2 regions of the Bacillus sp. N5-665 genome follow, and region 2 is predicted to be linked to the other one. Evidence: riboswitches for the same ligand, from Rfam matches in the RefSeq annotation. Region 2 holds a riboswitch; the other holds the start of a gene.

Region 1 (4,613 bases), 890 kb from region 2:
TGCTGAATACTTTCTTTATCATCTTTTACAATTTCATAAGAGGTCACTGTATGGCCTGCTTCTTTTAACAATTCATGTAATAGTTGTCCGCTCTTATCTGTCTCTTCCGTACGTGTATCGGAAATCGTCACGACCTTACAACGCACTTCTTTTGGCGCTTGTTTTTTATGTTCATTGACACTCATTTTTCATCTTCCCTTTCATTTTCTTGTAAACTTATGTATGAAGCAAAGAATTCAACATGATACAATATAAGTACATTTATCTATATAAAGGATCTTATTTATGTTTTATAACATAAAACGATACGTACCCATTATACCATTCCTAATTATTTTATCCCTTTTTCAATGTATCGCTTACGGGTTTGATATTAACTTTTTAAAATTGTATGTGCTTATGACTGATGGTGGTATTCGTTACTATTTGACTAGCACATTAATTCCTCTCGTACTTGCCTATATAGTAGATTTTATTTTTAAACATTCAATCTCTAAATAAGGAGGTCCACATATTATGGAACTTTATAAAAAATTAACAACAACATTTATCCTCTTATTTGTCGCTTCCATTACTGTTGGCTTTTCTCTAAAAGGCGCAATTCCATACGCTACATTAGTAAGCATTATATTCGCAACACTATTTTTACTAAGCAGTGCCTTTTGCGTGGGTAAAGCACGTCAAATGAAAGGTTGATTACATATGTTCGAGAAGAAACCAATCCTTTGTAAATCATGTGAAAAGGAAATACAAACGTATGAAAAAGCATGGATTCATATGCCCTTTCCAGCAAGTGGTATGACTAATATGAAAAAGTATATTGAGCTAGACGGCGAAGTTTATTGTGGTTCTTGCATCCAAGTAGTAAATAAAACAAAATAAAAAAAGCTTTGCGCTCACGGCGCAAAGCTTTTTTTCATATATTATAGACCAGCTTGCTCTTTTAAAGCTGCAGCTTTGTCTGTACGTTCCCATGATAGATCTACATCAGTACGTCCGAAGTGGCCGTAAGCTGCTGTTTGTTTGTAAATTGGGCGACGTAAGTCTAGCATTTTAATAATACCAGCTGGGCGAAGATCGAAGTTGTTACGAACTAGTTCTACTAGTACGTCTTCAGATACTTTACCAGTGCCGAATGTATCAACTGAAATTGATACTGGTTGTGCTACACCGATTGCGTATGCAAGTTGTACTTCTGCTTTGTCAGCAAGACCAGCTGCTACGATGTTTTTCGCAACATAACGAGCTGCATATGCTGCAGAACGGTCAACTTTCGTTGCATCTTTACCAGAGAATGCACCGCCACCGTGGCGAGCGTATCCACCGTAAGTATCAACGATGATTTTACGTCCTGTTAAACCAGCATCACCTTGTGGTCCACCAATTACGAAGCGGCCAGTTGGATTAATGAAGAATTTCGTTTCTCCATCCATTAATTCTGCTGGAACTACAGCTTTAATTACATGCTCTTTTAAATCGCGATCGATTTCTTCCCATGTAACATCTGGATGATGCTGTGTAGAAATTACGATTGTATCTACACGTACAGGTTTACCATTTTCATCATACTCAACTGTAACTTGCGTTTTTCCATCCGGACGTAAGTATGATAATGTGTCATCTTTACGTACTTCAGTTAAACGGCGAGCTAATTTGTGAGCAAGCGAGATTGGAAGTGGCATTAATTCTTGTGTTTCATTACATGCGAAGCCAAACATTAAACCTTGGTCTCCCGCACCAATTGCCTCAATCTCAGCGTCAGTCATTAGACCTTCGCGTGCTTCTAGCGCTTGGTCAACACCCATAGCGATGTCAGCAGATTGCTCATCGATAGATGTTAAAACTGCACAAGTTTCTGCATCGAATCCATATTTTGCGCGTGTGTAACCAATGCCTTGAATTGTTTCACGAACGATTTTTGGAATATCTACGTAAGTAGAAGTCGTAATTTCCCCCGCTACCAATACTAAACCAGTTGTTACAGTTGTTTCACAAGCTACACGTGCATTTGCGTCCTTTGATAAGATCGCATCTAAAATTGAATCAGAAATTTGGTCACAAATTTTATCTGGATGTCCTTCAGTTACAGACTCAGATGTGAACAGATGACGTTTTTTTGTCATGTGGTAAACCTCCCTACAGTAATTGTATATATTGTACGGAACTCATCCTTAATTTGCCACAAACTGCGACATACATTTATTCTCCCACACAAGCATACAGAAAAACCTTTCCTACTTTACATAGAGGAAAGGTTTAATTTGCTACTTGCATACTGCTTTTTGCCCTTTGCTCTTATCGTTCGAGACCGTTAGCCTCGCACAGGTTTTAGCACCTATTCACCTGTATTTACCACTACAAATGAGGTTGCTGGGCTTCATCGGGCCTGTCCCTCCGCCAGCTCGGGATAAGAGAGTATCCGTCCCAACCTATACTAAAGAAATGATATTCATTTGTCAATTAATATTCACATTTTCCTGAAAGTTTTTCTCAATACGCCTGGAATGAAATATTAATAAGGAAATAATACATTCACACAAACAAAAAGAAATAAATAGTATACATTATTTATATAATTGTGTTATACTCTTGTTGGGGATTACGAGAAATATTTCATTAAATGAAAAGGATGGTATATAAATATGAGTACTGTGAATGTCCAAATTGGTTTACACGAATTATTGAACGGAAGCAATGCACAGATTCAACTAAGTGTTCCGCAATTAGTGGAAAAAGTATTAATGCGAAATGAAGGGAAATTAACTTCTACTGGTGCCGTTTCTGCTTCAACAGGAAAATATACAGGACGTTCTCCTAAAGATAAATTTATTGTGAAAGAAGCATCGGTTGCTGACAAAATTGCTTGGGGAGCAGTGAATCAGCCGATCTCTGAAGAACATTTTAATAAATTATATACTAAAGTTTTAGAATACTTAAAAGAAAAAGAAGAGTTATTCGTCTTCAATGGATTTGCAGGCGCTGACCGCAATTACCGCCTACCAATTCAAGTTATTAACGAATATGCATGGCACAATTTATTTGTACATCAATTATTTATTCGTCCAACTGAAGAAGAATTAACAACTCATGAATCAGAGTTCACAATTGTTTCTGCACCGAATTTCAAAGCTGATCCAGCTGTTGACGGTACAAACTCTGAAGCATTCATTATGGTTTCATTCGAAAAACGTATCGTACTAATTGGTGGTACAGAATACGCTGGAGAAATGAAAAAATCAATCTTCTCTATTATGAACTTCTTACTACCTGAACAAGATATTCTTTCTATGCATTGCTCTGCAAACGTAGGTGAAGAAGGCGACGTAGCACTATTCTTCGGTTTATCTGGAACAGGTAAAACAACATTATCTGCTGATCCACACCGTAAATTAATCGGTGATGATGAGCATGGTTGGTCTGATAACGGTGTATTCAATATTGAAGGCGGTTGCTACGCAAAATGTGTAAACCTTTCTCACGAGAAAGAACCACAAATTTTCGATGCAATCAAATTTGGATCTGTTTTAGAAAACGTTATCATTAATAACCAAACGCGTATCGCAGACTATAACGATACTACTTTAACAGAAAATACTCGTGCTGCATACCCTATGCATGCGATCGACAATATCGTACTGCCAAGTGTTGCTGGACACCCAAATACAATCATTTTCTTAACTGCTGATGCATCTGGCGTATTGCCTCCAATCAGTAAGTTATCAAAAGAACAAGCTATGTATCATTTCTTAAGTGGTTACACTAGTAAACTAGCAGGAACAGAGCGTGGTGTTACATCTCCGCAAGCAACATTCTCAACTTGCTTCGGTTCACCATTCTTACCACTTGATGCATCTCGCTATGCTGAAATGCTTGGTGAAAAAATCGAGAAACACGATGCGAAAGTATTCTTAGTAAACACTGGCTGGACTGGTGGCGAATACGGCATTGGTAAACGTATGAACTTAGGTTACACTCGTGCAATGATTCAAGCAGCATTAAGCGGCGAACTTGCGAAAACTGAAACAGCTAAACATGACATCTTCGGTCTTGAAGTTCCACTTCACGTACCAGGTGTACCTGACGAAGTGTTAATGCCTGAACAAACTTGGGCTGATAAAGCTGCTTATAAAGAGAAAGCAATCGAACTTGCAAGCGAATTCAAAGAGAACTTCAAAAAGTTCGACAGCGTTTCTGAAGATATTATTAACTTAGGCGGTCCAATCGCTTAAGTACAAACTTTCTGTTGGAATAACCCTTTTACTCATATGAATAAGTGTCGTGTAACCGTAAAGTTTCGCGTACTCACCGACAAAACCCAATGCGGCTTAACGGTTACACACACTTACATAAAAAAGAAGCTTACGTTTTTGACGTAAGCTTCTTTCTATATCTTATATAAAGTACAACTTTAATCTCTTCATCTGTGACTTAGCTCATAAAATTGCATACCAACATCTATAAACTTACTGAAAATTCATTTTATAATCATTCGTTTTATAGTTTTTTATGATAAAATTTACATATACAGGAAAGGAAGAGGGCTATGAAAAATTTTTCTCGTACAGGAAAAATATTATTCAGTTATGGAGCCATTCAAATGTTTTGGGGACTTG
Region 2 (4,613 bases):
AAATATACATTTTATTTGAATTCACTTTCTAAAATAGGCAATTTCCTGTTATTATATGGAGGTGTTTCAAAAAATGAAGAAATGAAAACGCATTTATATCGTGAATTCTTCATCCTGTTTTAGCGATCGGTAATCTTCTACTCTATTAGTGGGGCATTACCGATCGTTAGAACGATATGTAATTATATTGGTATAGAAAACCGAAGGGAGTCTTGTAATGGACATTTTATTAGCGCTTCTTCCTGCAATTGCATGGGGAAACATCTTATTAGTAAGCGTAAAAATGGGCGGTGGTGCATATAGCCAAACGGTAGGTATGACAATCGGCGCTCTATTCTTCGCAACAATTATGTATGTATTTACTCAACCAGCTTTAACAATGACAGTCTTGATTGTTGGTTTTATTTCAGGTTTATTCTGGGCTTTAGGACAAGTAAACCAATTAAAAACAGTTGAAAAACTAGGTGTTTCAACTACTGTAACGATTTCTACTGGTATGCAACTTGTTGCAACTTCTATCTTTGGGGTTATCGCTTTCCGTGAGTGGACTACTACAACAACGATTGTTCTGGGAACGATTGCAATCCTATTAATCGTAGTTGGTGTTGTATTCACATCACTAGATGACAAAGAAAATGCACAGCCACCAGGACAATTGAAAAAAGGACTTCTTACTTTAATTGTTTCTACTTTCGGTTACCTTGTATATGTAATTATTATTCGTTGGTATAATATCGATGGTTGGTCTGCTATTTTACCACAAGCAGTTGGTATGTTTGTTGGTGCGGTTGTATTGACATCTAAACATAAACCATTTAACAAATATGCAATCCGTAATGCTTTATCTGGTTTACTATGGGGAACTGGAAACTTATTCTTACTTCTTTCATTACCACGTGTCGGAGTAGCAACAAGCTTCCCATTATCTCAAACTGGAATCGTTATCTCAACATTCGGTGCGATTGTCTTCTTAGGTGAAAAGAAAACAAAACGTCAATTGATCTTTATTGCACTAGGTAGTGTTTTAATTATCGGCGGCGCTGTATTGTTAGGTATGACAAAAGCATAAACTTATAATCTATCAATCCCTGAAGCTTAGCTGCTTCAGGGATTTTTTATTACAACTATTTTTTAAATATAATAATTTTTATAGCCTTATTTGTATCACCTCTCCTCCCTCACATTTCATTCTTTTCACTACAAGTCTTTTCTTTTTACAAAATTCTCTTAAAGATGGTATCGTTTTTTATAACATATCTTCACTAGAAAGGAATAAAGGATATGCTAACTAAACATCGAATTCTATTTATTGGTGCTGGTCGTATGGCAGAAGCTATATTTTCCGGATTACTTAAAACAAGCAAAGAATACATCGAAGAAATTATCGTTTCTAACCGCAGCAACGTAGAAAAGCTAGAACAATTACGAGCGCGATATAATGTGTCTACTGCAACAGATTGGAAGCAGCATGTTACATCTGTTGATACGATTGTTTTAGCAATGCCACCTTCTGCACATGAAGAATTATTAGCAGAATTATCTCCGTTACTATCGAATCAACTTGTCGTAACGGTAGCCGCCGGCATTGGCCCATCTTATTTAGAAGAAAGACTTCCAGAGGGAACACCTGTTGCTTGGATTATGCCAAATACAGCTGCCGAAATTGGAAAGTCTATCTCTTTATATACAATGGGACAATCAGTAAACGAGATGCATCAAGAAACCCTGCAACTACTTTTAAGAGGCATTGGCACTTCGCAACTTTGTACTGAAGAAGAAGTTCATCAGCTTACCGCAGTTACTGGAAGTGCACCTGCTTTCCTTTATTACTTTGCTGAAAGCTTGATTGAAGCAACAAAAAGTTATGGCGTCGATGAAGCAACCGCAAAACACCTTGTCATTCAAATGATTTCTGGCTCTGCTTCTATGCTTGAACAAACGCAAGATCCGGCTAACCTCCGCGAACAAGTAACAACGCCAGGTGGTTCCACAGCTGAAGGTCTCAAAGCTTTATATGAATATAATTTTTCAGAGGCAATTCAAAAAGCAGTAGAAGCAACAAACAAAAAAGCTAGGGGGAAATAATATGAGTTTAACAAGTTTAAAAGACTATACAACATTACATAACGGTGTGAAAATGCCTTGGTTCGGTTTAGGTGTTTTTAAAGTAGAAGATGGTTCAGAAGTAATTGATTCTGTAAAATCAGCAATTAAAAATGGCTACCGCAGCATCGATACTGCAGCAATCTATCAAAACGAAGAAGGCGTTGGACAAGCGATTCGTGAATCAGGTGTTTCACGTGAAGAATTATTTGTTACATCAAAAGTATGGAATAGCGATCAAGGATATGAAACGACACTTCAAGCATTTGAAACTACATTAGAGAAATTAGGTCTAGAATATTTAGATTTATATTTAGTACATTGGCCTGTAAAAGAGAAATATACTGAATCATGGAAAGCGTTAGAAAAACTTTATAAAGATGGCCGTGTTCGTGCTATCGGTGTGAGTAATTTCCACATTCACCACTTACAAGACGTATTTGAAATCGCTGAAATTAAGCCAATGGTCAACCAAGTGGAATACCACCCACGTTTAGCACAAGAAGAATTACACGCTTTCTGTAAAGAACATAACATCCAGCTTGAAGCTTGGTCACCATTAATGCAGGGACAACTACTTGATAACTCAACATTACAAGACATTGCGACAAAATATAATAAATCAACTGCACAAATTATTTTACGCTGGGATTTACAAAATGAAGTTGTAACAATCCCTAAATCTATTAAAGAACATCGCATTATTGAAAATGCAAATATCTTTGATTTTGAATTAAGTGCTGATGACATGAAAGCAATTCAAGCTCTAAATGAAGATCGTCGCGTTGGTCCAGATCCAGATAACTTTAACTTCTAGTAGAAAAACCACTGCCATATGCAGTGGTTTTTCCCGTTGAAGAAAACTGAAAATTTAAACTATATTCCAATTGGTTGACACTTCATTATCCGAGGTGTAAGATTTTGAATTATCAAAGAAACACAAAAATTAATAAAATTTATTCGTTTACTCATTGTATCAAGAGAGGTGGAGGGACTGGCCCTTTGAAACCTCGGCAACAGGTTCATTTTGAATACTGTGCCACTTCCTGCAAGCTTTGTGCTTGAAAGATAGAATGAGGGACTTCGTTTATATACGGGTGCATAACTTGTACGTAAAAATCCCTCTTTCTCAATATGAAAAGAGGGATTTTTTATTTTTCATTTCCCTCATCATCATCCAAACTTAATTATTTAGGAGGAAAATCAAATGAAAAAGAAGTTTGTACCCGGTATTGCATCAGTTGTAGGAGTAAGTATTTTATTAACTGGTTGCGGTAGTTATAAAAATGAAGCAAGCGGAGCAAATGCAAAAGACGAGGCGCCTAGTAAACAGGTTTTGAACTTATCTTCACCTACTGAAATACGAACAATGGATACAGCTCGTGCTACAGATACTGATTCTGGTCAAGTAATGAGAAACGTATTTGAAGGTTTGTATAATCTTAGTGAAGGTAACAAACCTGTCCCTGGTGTTGCAAAATCTCATGAAGTAAGTGGTGATAAAACGAAATACACATTCCATTTACGAGATTCAAAATGGTCAAACGGCACTCCTGTCACAGCGAAAGATTTTGTCTTCGCTTGGCAAAGAGCTGTTGATCCAGCAACAGCCTCTGAATATGCATTTCTATTCTTTGATATTAAAAATGCAACAAAAATTAACAACAAAGAACTTCCAGCCGATCAACTTGGTGTAAAAGCAATTGATGACCATACGTTTGAGGTAGAATTAGAACGTCCTGTTCCGTACTTTATTAGCTTAACAGCGTTCCCAACATTTCTACCAATTAACGAGGAATTCTTTAAATCACAAGGTGATAAGTACGCTTTAGAAGACAATACAATCTTGTACAACGGAGCTTTTACACTAAGCGATTGGAAGCACGAACAAAGCTTTAAATTCAAGAAAAACCCTACCTATTGGGATAAAGATACTGTCAAACTGGAAGAAATCAATTTTAACGTCGTAAAAGAAAAATCTACAGAAGTAAATTTATTCGAGTCAAAACAATTAGATCGTATCAAACTAACATCTGACTTCGTTGATAAATATAAAAAGGATGCTAACTTTAAAGAACGGCCAAACGTAGGGGTACAGTTTCTACGTATGAATCAACAAAACAAAGTACTTCAAAACGTTTCTGCACGCCAAGCAATCGATCAAACAATTGATCGAAAATCCTTTGTAAATACGTTATTAAATGACGGCTCTACACCAACCTCTAGTCTCGTGCCGAAAAACTTTGCAAAAGGACCTGACGGAACAGATTTCCGTGCTGCAAACGGCGATTTAACAAAGGTTGATACAAAATCTGCTCAAGAATTATGGAAAAAGGCAAAACAAGAACTTGGGTCTGAAAAAATAACGTTAGAACTATTAACAAGTGACGGTGACCTTGAAAAGAAAACTGGTGAATTCTTAAAAGGACAACTAGAAAAGAATTTAGATGGCTTAACGGTAAATATAAAGCCGCAACCACGTAAACAACAAGTTTCACTTTTATTAAAAG

The links. A riboswitch is a leader RNA that binds a small molecule or an ion and turns the genes downstream of it on or off. The one in region 2 is predicted to bind S-adenosylmethionine.
Region 1: another riboswitch for S-adenosylmethionine. It lies ahead of metK (methionine adenosyltransferase); the one in region 2 lies ahead of MNO09_RS29855 (peptide ABC transporter substrate-binding protein).

What each region holds. Positions count from the first base shown of each region.
Region 1 is NZ_CP093325.1:695,051-699,663, reverse strand. Features, by position in the region: gene MNO09_RS05965 (MogA/MoaB family molybdenum cofactor biosynthesis protein) at 1-185, opposite strand, end outside; gene MNO09_RS05960 (hypothetical protein) at 517-696, shown strand; gene MNO09_RS05955 (hypothetical protein) at 703-882, shown strand; gene metK (methionine adenosyltransferase) at 924-2,123, opposite strand; SAM riboswitch class I at 2,293-2,414, opposite strand; gene pckA (phosphoenolpyruvate carboxykinase (ATP)) at 2,643-4,229, shown strand; gene MNO09_RS05940 (hypothetical protein) at 4,544-4,613, shown strand, end outside.
Region 2 is NZ_CP093325.1:5,325,736-5,330,348, forward strand. Features, by position in the region: gene MNO09_RS29840 (GRP family sugar transporter) at 218-1,069, shown strand; gene proC (pyrroline-5-carboxylate reductase) at 1,282-2,085, shown strand; gene pgoN (glyoxal/methylglyoxal reductase) at 2,087-2,920, shown strand; SAM riboswitch class I at 3,074-3,178, shown strand; gene MNO09_RS29855 (peptide ABC transporter substrate-binding protein) at 3,311-4,613, shown strand, end outside.